Regions from separate parts of the Megasphaera sp. genome, predicted to be linked through region 1. Evidence: riboswitches for the same ligand, from Rfam matches in the RefSeq annotation. Region 1 holds a riboswitch; each other region holds the start of a gene.
What was found. A riboswitch is a leader RNA that binds a small molecule or an ion and turns the genes downstream of it on or off. The one in region 1 is predicted to bind S-adenosylmethionine.
Positions count from the first base shown of each region.

Region 2: linked by a shared signal. The riboswitch ahead of cysK (cysteine synthase A) and the one ahead of ACFWUB_RS09565 (branched-chain amino acid transport system II carrier protein) in region 1 are both predicted to bind S-adenosylmethionine.
Region 3: linked by a shared signal. The riboswitch ahead of ACFWUB_RS10825 (methionine ABC transporter ATP-binding protein) and the one ahead of ACFWUB_RS09565 (branched-chain amino acid transport system II carrier protein) in region 1 are both predicted to bind S-adenosylmethionine.
Region 4: linked by a shared signal. The riboswitch ahead of ACFWUB_RS07270 (MetQ/NlpA family ABC transporter substrate-binding protein) and the one ahead of ACFWUB_RS09565 (branched-chain amino acid transport system II carrier protein) in region 1 are both predicted to bind S-adenosylmethionine.

Region 1 covers NZ_CP181255.1:1,984,116-1,988,326, reverse strand. The annotation lists gene ACFWUB_RS09570 (aldehyde dehydrogenase family protein) at 1-916, opposite strand, end outside; gene ACFWUB_RS09565 (branched-chain amino acid transport system II carrier protein) at 1,059-2,312, opposite strand; SAM riboswitch class I at 2,363-2,461, opposite strand; gene nth (endonuclease III) at 2,540-3,172, opposite strand; gene larE (ATP-dependent sacrificial sulfur transferase LarE) at 3,174-4,007, opposite strand; gene ACFWUB_RS09550 (ADP-ribosylglycohydrolase family protein) at 3,976-4,211, opposite strand, start outside.
Region 2 covers NZ_CP181255.1:159,291-163,501, reverse strand. The annotation lists gene ACFWUB_RS00825 (carbon starvation protein A) at 1-948, shown strand, start outside; SAM riboswitch class I at 1,516-1,614, shown strand; gene cysK (cysteine synthase A) at 1,693-2,625, shown strand; gene ACFWUB_RS00815 (sulfate ABC transporter substrate-binding protein) at 2,658-3,704, shown strand; gene cysT (sulfate ABC transporter permease subunit CysT) at 3,717-4,211, shown strand, end outside.
Region 3 covers NZ_CP181255.1:2,280,441-2,284,651, forward strand. The annotation lists gene ACFWUB_RS10820 (methionine ABC transporter permease) at 1-529, opposite strand, end outside; gene ACFWUB_RS10825 (methionine ABC transporter ATP-binding protein) at 510-1,553, opposite strand; SAM riboswitch class I at 1,641-1,738, opposite strand; gene ACFWUB_RS10830 (aminopeptidase) at 1,798-3,030, opposite strand; gene ACFWUB_RS10835 (MATE family efflux transporter) at 3,035-4,211, opposite strand, start outside.
Region 4 covers NZ_CP181255.1:1,523,062-1,527,272, forward strand. The annotation lists gene ACFWUB_RS07260 (AEC family transporter) at 1-437, opposite strand, end outside; gene ACFWUB_RS07265 (exonuclease domain-containing protein) at 455-1,120, opposite strand; gene ACFWUB_RS07270 (MetQ/NlpA family ABC transporter substrate-binding protein) at 1,256-2,080, opposite strand; SAM riboswitch class I at 2,170-2,268, opposite strand; gene ACFWUB_RS07275 (RNA-guided endonuclease InsQ/TnpB family protein) at 2,516-3,772, shown strand; gene ACFWUB_RS07280 (MFS transporter) at 4,010-4,211, shown strand, end outside.

The DNA of each region.
Region 1 (4,211 bases):
TATATTCCGGCAGTATCTTCAGCATGAGCTGTTCAATCTGTTCCTTGTCATCCCGCGGGATGATCAGGCGCGACAGGGCCGTACAGGTCTGGCCACTGTTGAGGAAAATGGAATTGAAGCACATGCGGATAGCCTTTTCGTAGTCCGCCCCCTTCAAGAGGACGAAAGGCGACTTGCCGCCCAGTTCCATACTGATGCGCTTCATCGAAGCTAAGGCGCGCTGAGATACCTTGATGCCGGCTGCCGTCGACCCCGTAAAGGATACCATGGCGATATTCGGGTCGTCGCAGATGGCATTGCCGACCTGGCTGCCCCGGCCGGCGACGAGATTGAAGACGCCTTTGGGGAAACCGGCCTGGTCAAAGGCTTCGGCCAGGTAGTACGCCGTCACCGGCGTGTGCTGACTCGGCTTGAGGACGACTGTCGCCCCGACGAGCAAGGCCGGTACGACTTTCTGGATAATCTGCCCTAAAGGATAATTCCACGGCGTGATACAGCCGATGACACCCAAAGGCCGGCGGTAGACGACGGATTGGGACAGATGTTCGACCAGTGGCAATTCCGGTGCCAAGTCGATATACGACTGGGTCCGCACGAACTGGTAGCCAATATGGTTGGTCCTGGCAAAGGCTACAGGCGCCCCTAATTCCTTGACGACGGCGTCGACGAACTGCGGTTCCAATCTGATCATCTGGACCAGCAGGTTCTTCATGAAGGTGATGCGGTCTTCCAGCGGCATAGCCGACCAGGCCGGGAAAGCTTTGGCAGCCGCCTGGGCAGCGGCAGCGACATCATCGGCACCAGCCGCGGCGACAGTGGCGAAGATTTCTTTCGTCGCCGGATTTTCTACGTCAATATATTGGCCAGACAAGGGCGCAACCCACTGGCCATCGATATATAGTTTTTTCAAATCCATGAAATTACCCCCTTTTACTCGAGATTATTCTTTAATTATAGAGATAAGTCATTGATTATGCAAGTCGGGGAAAAAAATAGACTGCCTAAAAGGCAGTCTATTTTTAGTGGCGCCCCCTACAGACTCCATACCACAAACTATCTTATTTCGCTTCGGCTTCTACGGGTTCTGAGGCGGATACGAAATGGCCGATGATGGAGCCGCCGATGAGGCCGATGATAAAGGGGACGATCCAGCCGAAACCGTATGTGGACAGGGGCGTAGCGGCGACGATGGCTTTAGCAAAGCCCAGGCTGCTCAGACCCGGCAGGGATTCCAAAAGGGCGAAGAGCGTGACCAGGTAGACAGAGCCTTTGTAAGCACCGTTGTTGGGCATGAAGCGGCCGATGATGCCCAGGACCAGGAGGGCCAGGCACGGCGGATAGCAGACGCCGAAAATCCAGCCGATGTAGGTGACGATACCGTCGACGCCGAGGAGGGCCGTCAGGGCCGACAAGATGCAGCAGGCGACGGCGACTTGCTTATAGCTGATGCGGTTGCCCGTAGCCGTGCTGGTGAATTCGGCAACGGCGGCAATCTGACCGATGGCTGTCGTCAGGCAGGCCAGGACGACGGCGATGCCCATGGGAACCATGACCCACGTGCCGACGCGCTGGATGATGGCGACCAGGAGTTCCGCACGGCCGATGTTCTGCGCATAGTCACCGCTGACGCAGGCGCCCATGTAGAGCAGGCTGCCGTAAATGATGAGCAGCAGGACGAAGGAAACGATGCCACAGTAGATGAGCACTTTATTGCGCTGGCCGACGGTCTTATAGCCCTTGCCGTAAATGGAGCTGATGAAGACAGCTGCCATGATGAAGCTGACCAGGACGTCGCCCGTGTTATAGCCGCCGAGGAAGGCATTGACGAAGGGATGGTCCACAGCCGGAGCGACGGGTGTCCCCAGGGGATTGAAGATGCCGACGAAGGCGACGATGACCAGGATCAGGGCCAGGAGCGGCGTCAGGTATTTGCCCATGCGGTCCATGACGTTGTTCTGGTCGGCAACAAAGAAGAAGCTGATGACGAAATAGGCGATGACCAGCGGGATGAACGGTGCTGCCGGCAGGTTGCCCTGGATGCCGAGCTGGATGGCCGTCGCACACGTACGGGGAATGGAAACGAAGGTACAGACCAGCATGAGGGCTGCCAGGAGGACGTTATACGTATTCTTCCCTACCCGTTCAGTAATGGAGTGGACGTCGCCGTTGAGGCCGATGACGATGAGCGTGAAGATAGGAAGAAAAATACCCGAAAGGGTCAGGCCAGCCAGGCCGGACAGGAAATCGCTGCCGCTGTTCAAACCGAGCTGGGGCGGGAAAATCAAGATTGAATGATGTGAAAATAAGTACATAATACGCCAAAAGAAAAGAGGCGCTGCCTCCAAGCTGCGCCTCAGTCATAATGATATCTTTCAGGAATAGCCTGTAGGAATTGGCACCTTACCTTAGGCAGGTTGCCGCAACGTCATCGGGCCCGTCCCTCAGCTGCTCTCGATATAACTTATGAAATTTGTCTGTATTGGTGTTATTTTATAAAATTTTTAACGACTTGTCAATGTATTTATTTTGATTTAACGTTTTACTTCTGACAACTGGGACAAAGGTCAGCCAAAAAGCAGTTGTCGCATAAAGGCTTGCGGGCTTTGCAGACCCGGCGGCCATGCCAGATGAGCCAATGATGGGCCCGGCTCCACCATTCCTTGGGAATGGCCTTCTGCAGGCCCTTTTCGACTTCCAGCGGCGTCGTCCCTTGGGCCAGCTGCAGACGGTTGGACACGCGGAAGACGTGGGTATCGACAGCAATGGCCGGCGTATTGAACAAGATACTGACCAGGACATTGGCCGTCTTGCGGCCGACGCCGGGCAGTTTCACCAGCTCATCGAAAGTCTGCGGCACTTGGCCATGATATTTTTCACAAAGGATGGCACAGTTGGCCAGGATATTCTTGGCCTTGCTGCGATAGAGGCCGCAGGTCCGTATCTTTTCTTCCAGTCCCGCTGTCCCCAGGGTCAGCATCTTTTCCGGCGTGTTATATTCCGGGAACATGCCGGCCGTCACGATATTGACCCGTTCATCCGTACATTGGGCCGACAAGATGACGGCAATCATCAATTCAAAAGGAGAATTATAGTGCAGAGCCGGTTTCATGATACCGTACTGGTCCTGGAACCGCTGCAGCATTTCATCTTTTACTTTCTTGGAAATAGCCATATCACTTTACTTCCTCATCAGTATGGATTACGTCGTTCAGGCTGCCCATTTCATAGCCGCCCAAATCGAGGGTGACGTACGTAAAGCCCGTATCCTTGATGGCCCGGACGATTTCCTCCCGATGAGCCAGGACCGACGGGATTTCATCGACGGCGACTTCGATGCGGGCTACATCGCCGTGATAGCGGACGCGCAGGGACCCCTGGACGTAAGGCGCTACGGCGGCTTCGGCCGCATCGATCTGAGCCAGGCGGTGCGGCGTCAGTTCCACGCCATACGGGACGCGGCTGGCCAGGCAGGCAGCGCTCTGCTTATTCCAGGTCTGGAGGCCGAATTCCTTCGACAAAGCCCGGATATTCGCCTTGGCCAGGCCTGCTTCGATCATCGGGCTGCGGACGGCGTCGGATAATTCCTGCAGGGCTTTCATACCCGGCCGGTAATCACCGAGGTCATCGACATTCCCCCCGTCGACGACCCACTGATAGCCTTCGGCCTTGGCCAGGGCCACGAGCGACGTAAAGCGTATTTTCTTGCAGATATAGCAGCGATCTGGCGGATTCTGGACGAAGTCCGGGTCCTCGAATTCCGTCGAATGGGCCAGGCGGTGTTCGACGCCGATGACCTTGGCCATGGCCTTGGCATCAGCCGCTTCACTGCCCGGCAGGGTCGCCGAAACGGCCGTCACGGCCAGGACCCGGTCCCCCAGAGCCTGGTGAGCCGCATAGGTCAGGAAGGTGCTGTCGACGCCGCCGGAAAAGCCGACGACGACACTGCCCATGTCCTTTAAGATCTGCTGGAGTTTTTCATATTTCTTGCTTGTCTCTGTTGAAATCAAAAGAGTTCCCCCTCGAACCAATATAGTTTTCATAGAACTGTCGAATGACGCCCTTCATTTCTTCGTCACCGACATATGGCAGGGCCTGCTGCCACAAGGCATCGGGCACGCCATAATAGGCTTCGGCAATGCTGCCGGCAATGGCTGCCTGCGTATCCGTATCGCCGTTGAGCCAAATCGCCTTGCGGATCGTATCTTCATAGT
Region 2 (4,211 bases), 510 kb from region 1:
ATCAGCGCCTTCCTGCTGCTCATGATGATCGCCGGCGGCGTCATCGGTATCTTCATCGCCCAGCCGACGCTGAATATGCCGGCCTTCACGTCCTTCTCGGTCGGCGGCAAGGATTTGTTCCCAATCCTGTTCATCACCATCGCCTGCGGTGCCGTTTCCGGCTTCCACAGCCTCGTTTCGTCCGGTACGTCGTCGAAGACCCTGGATAAGGAACAGGATTCGGTCTTTGTCGGCTACGGTTCCATGTGCGTCGAATCGGTCTTAGGCGTCGTTTCCCTGGTCATCGCCTGCGCTGCCGCTTCCAACGGCCACGTCGCTTCGGGCACGCCGTTCCAGATCTTCTCCGGCGCCGTCGCTGGTTTCTTCACCATGTTCGGCCTGTCCCAGACGGCAGCTGCCTGCATCATGACCATGTGCGTATCGGCCCTGGCCCTGACGACCCTCGATGCCGTCGGCCGTATCGGCCGTATGTCCTTCCAGGAACTGTTCAGCGTCGATGAAGGACAGGAAATGAACACGATCCAGAAAATCTGCGTCAATAAGTATTTTGCTACGGTCATCACTTTGTTCTTCGGCTTCCTGCTCTGCTTAGGCGGCTACATGAACATCTGGCCTCTCTTCGGCTCGGCCAACCAGCTGCTGTCGGCCATGGTCCTCATCTGCCTGACGGTCTTCCTCAAGACGACAGGCCGCAAGAGCTTCATGCTCTACATCCCCATGGTCGTCATGTTCTGCGTTACCATGACAGCCCTCGTCGAATCGGCTTATGCCCTGATCATCAAGATTGCCTCGGGTAACTGGTCGTTCCTCATCGAAGGACTGCAGTTCGTCCTGGCCATCGCCCTCATGGTCCTGGCCATCTCCATCGTCTACCACTGCGGCAAAGAACTCGTCCACGCCGACAACAAAACGGCCCATCACGACGCCCAGCCCACGGCGACGCATTGAGGGTGTTAGCGGTCAGCCGTCAGCTGTACGAAGTTTGCAGTTTGCAGTTTTTAGTGAATGGTTTTAAATTTAAAGCCATTTACTAGCCACGAGCCACTAACTACTAACCACTTAAAAGGGCCTGTCGCACGAAGGCTTCTGCCATCATGCAAGGCTCCTTTCTCTTTAAAGTTTGTAGTACAGAGTTTGTAGTTTATAGAAGAAAGTTTTAAATTTTTTACCATTTGCTGCAAACTAAAAACTACAAACTTAAAACTCAAAAAAGGGCCTGCTGTATATACAACAAGCCCTTTTTACTTATAAAAAATATAATTTATAAAGTTAAATTCCTATCTAAAGCCATAGGTATAACGTTTACATTGTAAAATATGAAAGTTTTTGCTTAAAATCCCTTGACAATATACTCTGTAAAGTGTACACTCTTGGTAACGTTTCCGATAGGAAGCTATTCATTTTAGTCATCAAAGAGGTATGTTATCATGGGGTACTTAAAAAATTTGACCATCATGTGTTGTATGATATGATCGTATTGTACAACCATTCATAAGGACAATACAATACGAAACCTATTCATCCAGAGCAGCTGAGGGACTGGCCCGATGACGCTGCGGCAACCTACGTAGGTAAGGTGCCAATTCCAGCAGGAAATAACCTGGCAGATGAAGTCATGGGCATACGTCTATTTATAGCGCCATCTGCATCAGCAGGCGGCGCTTTTCTTTTTGCCAAAAAGGAGCTGAGTACATGGAGCATGTGGCAACGTATTTGACAGAGCTGATTGGCAACACGCCGCTCTTGGAACTGACTCATTGGCAGGCTCGGCACGGCCTCAAGGCCCGCGTCCTGGCCAAGCTGGAGTACATGAACCCCTTGGGCAGCGTCAAGGACCGCGTAGCGGCAGCCATGATCGACGAAGGGATACGGCAGGGGAAGATCAACAAAGATACGGTCATCATCGAACCGACGAGCGGCAATACCGGCATCGGCCTGGCCCTGGTCGCCGCCGTGAAGGGCCTGCACCTGATCTTGACCATGCCCGATACGATGAGCCTGGAACGGCGTAAGATCGTGTCGGCCCTGGGGGCGGAAATCGTGCTGACACCGGGCATCGAGGGGATGCGCGGCAGCATCGGCAAAGCCGAAGAATTGAGGGATTCTTACGGCAATGCCTTCATTCCCCAGCAGTTCGACAATCCGGCCAATCCGGCCATCCACCGCCAGACGACGGCGGAAGAAATCTGGCGCGACACGGACGGCAAGGTAGATATCTTCATTTCGTCCGTCGGCACAGGCGGCACCATCACCGGTACGGCCCAGGGCCTGAAAGGCCATAAGCCGGACGTCCAGATCGTCGCCGTCGAGCCGAAAGATTCCGCCGTCCTGCACGGCGGCCGGCCGGGCCCGCACGCCATTCAGGGGATTGGCGCCGGGTTCATCCCGAAAGTTTTGGATATATCTCTCGTAGATGATGTGATCGACGTATCCAATGAGGACGCCTACGGCCGGGCCAGGGAAGTCGCCAAGACCGACGGCCTTTTGGTCGGCATTTCGTCCGGTGCGTCGCTGCAGGCGGCCCTGGAACTGGCCAGCCGGCCGGAAAACGAAGGCAAGACTATCGTCGTCCTCCTGCCGGATGGCGGCGAACGCTATTTATCGACGGCTTTATTTGAGGGGTAAGGAATCTAAGTCGGTATAGAGGGGGAAAGAAAATGAACAAGAAGCGCATCATAGCTATACTGGCTTTTTCGGCGGCACTCGCCGTCGCCGGGGCCCTGGCTGGCTGCGGACGCAGCGATGACGCCGGGGGCGGCGGCACGATGACGCTGACCAATGTCTCGTATGATCCAACCCGTGAGTTATATAAAGAATACAATGAATTATTCCAGCAGCACTATCGTGAGACGACAGGCAAGGATATCCGCATCATCCAGTCCCATGGCGGATCGGGCAGTCAGGCCCGGTCGGTCATCGAAGGCAGCAAGGCCGATGTCGTGACCCTGGCCCTGGCCCACGATGTGTCGCTCATCGAAAGGGCCGGCCTCATCCATGAAGGCTGGCAGGGGGATTTCGCCAACGATTCGGCGCCGTACACGTCGACCATCGTCTTCCTGGTCCGCAAGGGGAACCCGAAAGGGATACGCGACTGGGACGACCTGGTAAAGCCCGGCGTGAGCGTCATTACGCCGGACCCGAAGAGCAGCGGCGGCGCCTGCTGGAACTTCCTGGCCGCCTGGAGCTGGGGCCTTGACCATTTCGGGGGAAATGAAATCAAGACCCGGGCCTTCATGACCGACTTGTACCGCAATGTGACGGTCATGGATTCCGGCGCCCGCGGCTCGACGACGACCTTTGTCGAAAACGGACAAGGTGACGTCCTTATCGCCTGGGAAAACGAAGCGCTTTATTCGATGCGCGAATATCCCGATAAGTTCGACCTCGTCGTGCCCAGCATCAGTATCCTGGCCCAGCCCAGCGTGGCTGTCGTCGACCGCCTGGCCCGGCGCAAGGGTCATGAAGAGGCGGCTCATGAATACCTGGCCTACCTCTATTCCGATGAGGCCCAGGAACTGGCCGCCAAGAACGGTTTCCGGCCGTCTAATCCGGATATCCTCCGGCGTTATGCCGACCGCTTCGATCTCAAGGTCAAGCTGACCAAGATCAGCGATTTCGGCGGCTGGGAGGCTGCGTATGTTAAATTTTTCAACGACGACGCCTTGTTCGATAAGATCATGGCCGACGTCAACGGCGATGCATAGGAGGGGAGCCGGATGAAACACTTTTTTGCCCGTTCCGGCGGGCGCAATCAGATTATTCCCGGCTTCGGCCTGTCCATGGGCATGACCCTTACCATGTTGTCCCTGCTCATCCTCATCCCGCTGGCGTCGGTCCTGGCGCACTCCCTGCAGCTGACGGCCAATGACTATGCCAAGCTCATCACCAACAGCGGCATCCGCAACGCCTTCATCACCAGCATTTCCTGTTCTGTCCTGGCGGCTTTGGTCAACTGCGTCTTTGGCTTCATCCTGGCCTGGGTCCTGGTCCGCTACGATTTCTTCGGGAAACGTCTCTTGAACGGCGTCATCGAACTGCCCTTTGCCTTGCCGACGGCTGTCGCCGGCATCACCCTTTCCAAGCTCTATTCCGATACGGGCTTCTTCGGAAGTTTCTTTGCCAGCTATGGCATCCAGATCGCCTATACCAAGATCGGCCTGACCATCGCCATGGTCTTCGTCGGCATCCCGTTCGTCGTCCGCTCGATCCAG
Region 3 (4,211 bases), 300 kb from region 1:
TGGCGATGTCCCCGAGGCCGCCGCCGCCGATGGCGCCGGCCATGGCCGATGCTCCGATGAGGTTGACGATGAGGACGGTGATGTTATTGATGATCGTCGGCAAGGCTTCGGGAATGAGGACCTTGCGGATGATCTGGAACGGCGTAGCCCCCATGGATTCGGCCGCTTCGACGAGGCCGAAGTCGACGTCGCGTATGGACGTTTCGACGAGACGGCTCAGGAAGGGGATGGCGACGATGGTCAAGGGGACGCAGGCTGCCGTCGTACCGATGGACGTGCCGGCAATGAGACGCGTCAGCGGGATGATGGCGACCATGAGGATGATGAACGGGATGGAACGGATGATGTTGACGATCGTGCCAAGGATTTGATTGATGAAGCGGTTTTCCAGGATATGGCCCTTGCTGGTCGTGACCAGGGTGATACCCAGGGGAATGCCGATGATACCGCCAATGACCGTGGCGACGGCGACCATGTAGAACGTTTCTTCAATGCCTTGGAGCATTAACTTAATGATTTCTTGGGACATAACCTAAAACCTCACTTCCAATCGGTAATGTTTTGATGTACGAGAATGCCTTGGCCTGTGTTTCCATATCGCCCATGATGACGACGATGAGGTAGCCGAACGGTTCATCCTGGATGTAGTCGATGTTGCCGTAGAGGACGCTGACTTCGACGTTGAATTTGCGGACGATGTCGGCGACGACGGGGTCGCTGGTCGCAGCGCCTTTGAAGCGCAGGCGGACGAGCATGTAGCGGTCCGGCGACGGCTGGTCGGTGACACCCAGGTTCTTGATGCCTGCCGGCAGTTCCATATTGATGATGGACGTGACGAAATCTTTCATGGTCTGGGACTGAGGATTGGTGAAGATGTCGACGACGCGGCCCATTTCCTTGATGACACCGCTTTCGATGACGGCGACGCGATGGCAGATTTCCTTGACGACGGCCATTTCATGGGTGATGACGACGATAGTGATGCCCAGGCGTTTATTGATGTCCTGGAGCAGTTCCAGGATGGATTTCGTCGTCTGCGGGTCCAGGGCCGACGTGGCTTCGTCGCAGAGCAGGATTTTCGGATCGCTGGCCAGGGCACGGGCAATGCCGACGCGCTGTTTCTGGCCGCCTGAGAGCTGGGACGGATAGTTGCCGGCCCGGTCGCTGAGGCCGACCAGGTCGAGGAGGGAAGCGACTTTCTTTTCGATGACGTCTTTGGAAGCGCCGACGAGTTCCAGCGGGAAGGCAATGTTTTCGGCAACCGTACGGGATGATAAGAGATTGAAGTGCTGGAAAATCATGCCGATGTTCTTGCGTTCTGCCCGCAGCTGGGATTCATTCATCTTGGTCAAATCCTTGTCGTCGATGATGACCTGGCCGCTCGTCGGTTTTTCTAACATATTGATGCAGCGGACCAGCGTCGATTTGCCGGCACCGCTCTTGCCGATGATACCGAAGATCTCGCCGTCGTCGATGGTCAGGTTGATGCCTTTCAGGGCCTGGACCTGTGCGGCGCCGCCGTAGGTCTTGGTAATATTTTTCAGTGTAATCACAGTATCAACTCCTCAAAATAGGCGTAACTAGAGAAAGCAACCACAAAAAAAGGCCGTCATGCAGATGACGGCCGTATATACGGTTTCATTTCATCTGTCGGAATGTTCCGTTGGAATTGGCACCTTCCCGATAGGGGGTTGCCGCAGCGTCATCGGGCCAGTCCCTCAGCTGCTCTGGATGAAGGGTATATGGTTGTTGCGTCTTATAATAGCACGGATGGCCGGGATTGTCAATGGAAAATCGTTATTGCGCCCAGTCGCCATCGGTAAAGACCGGCACCGTCGTGCCGTCGGCCCTGGTCCCGGTGATGGTCAGGTCCGGCGAGCCGACCATGAAGTCGACGTGGATCATGGAGTCGTTGAGGCCGGCTGCGGCGACAGCATCTTTGTCCATATCAGCACCGCCAGCCAGGCAGGTCGGGTACGATGCGCCCAGGGCCAGGTGGCACGAGGCGTTTTCGTCGAAGAGTGTTTCATAGAAGAGGATACCCGACAGGGAAATGGGCGAATGATAGGGGATGAGGGCTACTTCGCCGAGGCGGCAGGCGCCGTCGTCGATGGCGATGAGTTTCTTCAGGACGTCTTCGCCCGTTTCGGCGGCAGCGTCGATGACTTTGCCGTCTTTGAAGGTCAGGTGGAATTTGTCGATGAGGTTGCCGTTATAGACCAGGGGCTTGGTGCTGTAGACCGTGCCGTTGACCGCATCTGCCTTGGGGGCCGAATAGATTTCTTCCGTCGGGATGTTGGCATTGAACAGCAGGTGGTCCGCCGTTTCTTCCATGCCGCCCTGCCAGATATGACCGGCCGGCAGGCCGATAGTCAGGTCCGTTCCCAGGCCGTTCGTATAGTGCAGGCTGGTGAAATGCTGGTCCGTCATCCAGGTCCGGCGCTTCTTCAATTCGGCCAGATGGGCGTCCCAATCGGCCAGGGCATCGGCACCGTCGGCACGGGACGACTGGAGGATTTGCTTCCACAAGGCTTCGTAAGCGGCGGCTTCGTCGAGGTCCGGATAGAGCAGTTTGGCCCAGACGGCACTGGGGACGGCGGCGACGAGCCACGTCGTCTTCGAGGCCATCATGCCGTCGATGTATTCCTTCAAGGCTTCATTCTGGGCTTTCTGCTGGGCAAAGATTTTATGGGTGTCGATGCCGTCCATGAGGTACGGATTCGCCGAGATGAGGCTGAGGAAGGCCGCTTTCTTATGGTAATAGTAGAGGCTGAAATCGCGGCGCCAGTCCGGCAGGGACTCGAAATACTGCAAATCTTCGTGTTCGTAGCGCAGGCGGGCCAGGTCGTCAGACCGCCAGTTGCAGACGACCTGGGCGGCGCCGGCCGTATAGGCCTCTTTCGTCAGGAGGGCGACGAAGTCGTGCGATTCGACAGGGGCATTGATGACCAGGGTCTGACCTTTCTGGAGATTCAGGCCCTTCTGCAAGAGGACGCGGGCATAAGCCGTTAATTGTTTGGTAGTTGGCATAAAATCACTCCTTAGTAGATGAGGATAGGACAGGGACTTTCCAGGCCGTATGCTTCCACAAGCGCCAGTTCAGGGCGCTGGCATTGATGGCCAGGCTGATGATGAGGCTGATCCAATAGCCATAGGGCCCGTAGGACGTGACGTGGGCCATGGCATAGCCCATAGGGATGCTGATGAGCCAGTAGGTCACGAAAGCGACGTAAGTGATGATCTTGACATCCTTATAGCCGCGCAGGATGCCCTGGACCGGCGTGCCGGCGGCGTCGAAGAAGGAAAAGGCGACGGCGTAGAAGATGAACATGCGGATGGCCCAGAACGTTTCGGCATCGCTCGTGAAGATGGCGGCGATATGATCGACAAAGTGGTAAGTCACGACGATGAGGGCGATGGCGATGGTCAAGGCCGTCATCTGGCAGAGCACGGCATACTGCCGGGCAGCGGCGTAGTTGCGGGCGCCGACTTCGTAGCCGATGACGATAGTCGCCGTCAGGCTGATGCTCCAGGGCAGGGTATAGGTCAGGGTCGAGAAACTGATGGCTGCCTGGTTGGCCGCCAGGTATAAGGTGCCGAATTCGGCCATGAGCAGGCCGACGATGGAGAACAGGCTCGTTTCGCAGAAGACGGCGATGAAGATGGGAATGCCCAACTCCAGCTGATGATGGCCATGATACCAGCTGAAAGGCCGCAGGCGGCTCCAGAGATGGTAAGAGCGGAAAGGCTCCATCCACTGCAGGACGCCCACGAAGAGCAGGAAGGACAGCCACGACGCGATGGTGATGGCATAGCCCGTACCGATACCGCCCATAGCTGGAATGGGGCCGGCGCCGAAGATGAGCAGGCGGAAGAGGATGATCGTCAGGACCAGGTTGGTCACTAAGATGGCCATGGAAACGTGGGTCTTGCCGTGGGCGTCGACGATGTAGCGCATCGTCGCCTGCAGGCAGATGGGGACCAGTCCCAGGGCCAGAGCCTTGAGGTATTCCCAGGCGATGTAGCGGACCGGTGCGTCGAGGCCCATAAAGTCGAGAAAGGGCGGCAGCAGAAAGGCGCCGGCCAGGAAAATGACGGCCGTAAAGCCCAGGCTCAAGTAGAGGCTCTGCATAATGTACGTCGGGATTTCCTCGGTCTTCTGAGCGCCCCGGAGCTGGGCGATGATCGGCGAGATGCCGAAGAAGATGCCG
Region 4 (4,211 bases), 460 kb from region 1:
AAGAGGACGAAGAACATGAGCAGGTTCTGGAAGACGCCGATGATCTGGACGTAGGCATAGGACATTTCCCCGTAGAGAATGTAGCTGCACAGGCCGCCGAGCATCCCCGTGTTGGCCGGGATGGCGGCGATGAGGTAACTGCCTCGGTCGACGAAGGACGAGAATTTGCGCTGCCGTCCCAGCAAGAGGACGACGGCCAGCGGCAGGAGGCCGTTGAAAAAAGCGAAGAAAGGCAGGCTGAGCAAGTCCGTCCGCATGGGCAGGACCCAGAAGCTGAGCAGGGTCAGGGACGTCATGATGACGATGATGTTGAAGCGGATGAGCCAGTTCGACTGGTCCGGCGTCAGCCAGCTCCGCCTTTTGGCGACATATCCGGCAATCATGGGCAGGATGATGTCTGTGAAAATATAAACCATCCGGAGTGTCGTATCTTCCATGGCCGGATTCCCTCCCTTTACTTGCGGGCAGCGCGGAAGGCGTCGGCCAGGGAGAACGTCAGCGGTTCTGCCGGCTTGGTGGCGTCGATGATAGGCTGCATGATATCGCGGAATTCTTCTTTTTTCTTCGATAAGACGTAGAGTTTGGACGTGTTGCGGGCATCCCAGAGGGCGTCGTGCATCTGGCCGTCGAAGGTTTCTCCCAGGGTGCTGACAGCCTTGTCCAGGGAAATGACATTATCCAGGCCCAGGAGGTTGCAGTAAATCTGCTGGAAGTTCTGCCAGTGGTCGAGCATCCAGCGGACGCGGTCGTCGTGCTCGTCGATTTCTTTGAGGCGGAGTTCGCAGTCCAGCTGGCGCCAGTCATTTTCACTCCAGGCGAACATTTCGTAGGCATTGGGGCAGCCTTCGTTGCACCAGGTCAGGAAATGGTCGAAGGCCTGGCGGAAATGGGGTTTCCCGGCCAGCATTTCCATGGTGATACCTGTCAATTCCTGACAGGTCTGATTCATGGCTGTCGTATATTCGGGCAGCACATATTCCTTATACGACGAGATTTCATTCCCCTCTTCGTCTATTTTAACAGCACCGATTTCGATGATTTCCCCTTTGCAGATGCGGCGCGCTTCCTTCTGGTCCCGGCCGATAGGGTTCATCTCGAAATCGACAAATACGGCTTTCATGAGAGTGTCTCCTTTCTGAATCTGATGACAACCATTATTATACCATAAGTAAAGGGCTTGTCGCACGTGCGACAAGCCCTTTTAAGAGGATTCAGGCGGGCCGCCCTTTGGGCGGCCCCTACGAACCACTAGCCACTAAAACGCCGGCAGGATAGTTCCCTGGAAGTGTTCTTCAATGAATTTCTTGATCGGTTCAGACTGATAGATTGCCAAGACTTTCTTGTATGTTTCGTTGTTTTCGTCGCCCTGACGGACTGCCATGACGTTGGCATACGGCGAATCCTTCGATTCGACGAGGATCGAATCTTTCTGCGGGTTCAGGCCGGCCGGGATAGCGTAGTTGGTGTTGACGCAGGCCAGGTCCGTATCGTCGAGGGAGCGGGGAATCTGAGCGGCGTCGAGTTCGACGAACTGGAGGTTCTTGGGATTTTCGGTGATATCTGTTACCGAAGCGTCGACGGAGTTGCCGTTTTTCAATTTAATCAGGCCGGCCTGCTGGAGCAGGAGCAGGGCGCGGGCACCGTTGGTCGGGTCGTTCGGGATGGTGACTTTGGCGCCGTCCGTGACGTCTTTAATGTCTTTGAATTTATGGGAGTAAACGGCCATGGGCAGGATAATGGTCTTGCCGATGGAGGTAATCTTCAGGCCTTGTTTCTTGACGACGTTGTCCATGTACGGCTGATGCTGCATGGAGTTCATATCCAGGTCGCCTTCGGCCAGGGCCTTGTTCGGCTGGACGTAGTCGTTGAATTCGACGACTTTGATAGTAATGCCCTGTTTAGCTGCTTCTTTAGCGACTTCTTCCATGACTTCGGCATGAGGACCGGCAGTGACGCCCATCTTGATTTCTTTTTTGTCACCGGAAGCACCGGAATTGGAAGACGAACCGCAGCCGGCGGCAAAGAGGCACGTCGTCGTGATGAGAACGGCGGCGAAGAGTTTTTTTACTGTTGCGTTCATGTAATCATTTCCTTTCTGGATAACGGATAATAAGGGCTTGCCGGTCAAAAAGAAAAGCCGTCATACAGATGACGGCTCAATTTGCGATTCGTTCATCTGCCGGTATACACCGCTGGACTTGGCACCTATCCCGATAGGGGGTTGCCGCAGCGTCATCGGGCCATTCCCTCGACTGCTCTTGATGAAAGACAATGTATGGTTGTTGGTGTACATATTATCACCTGGAAGAGAATCTGTCAAGAAATATTGTGCTTCTTGAGGAAAATTTCTTTTTATCATAGTTTCGCCAGAAGACTCCTTCCTCTTAGGTAGGGGATGAATGGCGATGGATTTCGCAGGTTCGATGCCTGCGAAATCCACCCTATGTCATTTCTGTCTTAGCCTTTTCACTTCGTCTACGGTATAATGGTAGGTAACAGAGGAGGTGAATCCTAGATGTACTTGACGCAATCGAATGTCATCCGCGGCTTGGCGAAACAAGACTATACGATGCTCCGGGAAATGTGCCAATACAGCAATAACCTGTACAATGTAGCGGTCTATATGATTCGGCAGCATTACTTCGATACCCAGCAATTCTTGCGGTATGAAGAAAATTACCCTATCTGCAAGGAAAATGAAAACTATGGCTTGTTGCAGGCCGGTGTTGCCCAGCAGATATTGAAAATGGCCGACCGCAGTTTTCGTTCTTTTTTTGGGCTTTTGCAGAAAGTCAAGTCCGGTGACTATGGTTCAAAGGCTGTTCGCCTGCCATACTATCGTGAAAAAAGGGGCCTCTTCAGTCTCATCTTGTCGACGAACGCCATCAACATTAAGAATAGCTTCCTGACGGTACCAATGAGCCGTGAATATATGAAACGCCATCACGGCCATCGGATTCGGATTCCTGTTCCCGACAGACTGAAGGATAAGACGATTCAGGAAGTCCGCATCTGTCCCATGCATGGCGGACGGTATTTCAAGATTCAGTATTGCTACTTACAGGAACCAGAACCGGTGAAAACCTCGCCAGACCGTGTCCTGGCTGTTGACTTGGGCCTGGACAATCTGGCCGCCTGCGTTACCAATACGGGGACGTCGTTCCTCATGGACGGTCGTAAACTCAAATCTATCAACCAGTATTGGAACAAACGCAAAGCCAGACTCCAAAGCATTGCTGCCAAGCAGGGCCAGAAGACGACGAACCAGCTCTGTCAGTTAGCGAAGAAACGCAATTTCCGGATGCAGGACATCCTTCGCAAGACAGCCCGTTACATTGTTAATTTCTGCATTGACCATCAGATAGGGACCCTTGTTTGCGGTTATAATCGAGATTTCAAACGAGGACTGAAGCTGGGCAAAGTGACGAATCAGCATTTCACTCAAATCAGCCTGAGCTATCTGCGTAGTACCTTGAAACAGCTGTGTGAACGCTATGGGATAACCTATCTGGAACAGGAAGAGTCCTATACCTCTCAAGCCAGCTGCCTGGATTTGGATGATATTCCCGTATACCAGCCGGATACACCCTATACAGGAACGTTCAGCGGGAAACGAGTCCAGCGCGGCCTGTACCGCTTTGCCGATGGAAGGACGGCCAATGCCGATATCAACGGCGCCGCCAACATACTTCGTAAAAGTAAGCAGAACTTCGATTTCGAAGGACTGTGTAAGGGGCTTTTGGACAGCCCTTTGAGAATAAGGCTATCCTGATTTCAGGAGGAAACTTAAACAGCAACCTTCTCAAGAATCTCCCGCTTCTATAAGCGGGAGAGGTTCAAAATAATACCGCTCATCGGAGGCTTATGCTCGTATAGTATAAAGCCGGATAAGATGTCACTTCAGTCCTGCAGCGGAGGAAGGGCGCGTACGTAAACGCGTCTTTCGATAAAGATGCAGGACAGGGTGGTTTCTTGTCTGGCTTTTTTTAGTGTGAGGTGACAGAAATTGATGAATAAACGAGATATCCTTTGGCAGATTTATAGTGCCAAAGCCTTTTACTTCCTCGGCGGTTTCGGTTTTACGTCGTGGGCATCGCTCATTCCCTTCCTGAGGCAGCAGCTGCAGATTCAGGACGACCACCTGGGGTTCCTCTTATTGGCCGTCGGCTTAGGCGCCCTGATCATGATGATGCTGGCCGGTTCCATTGCCG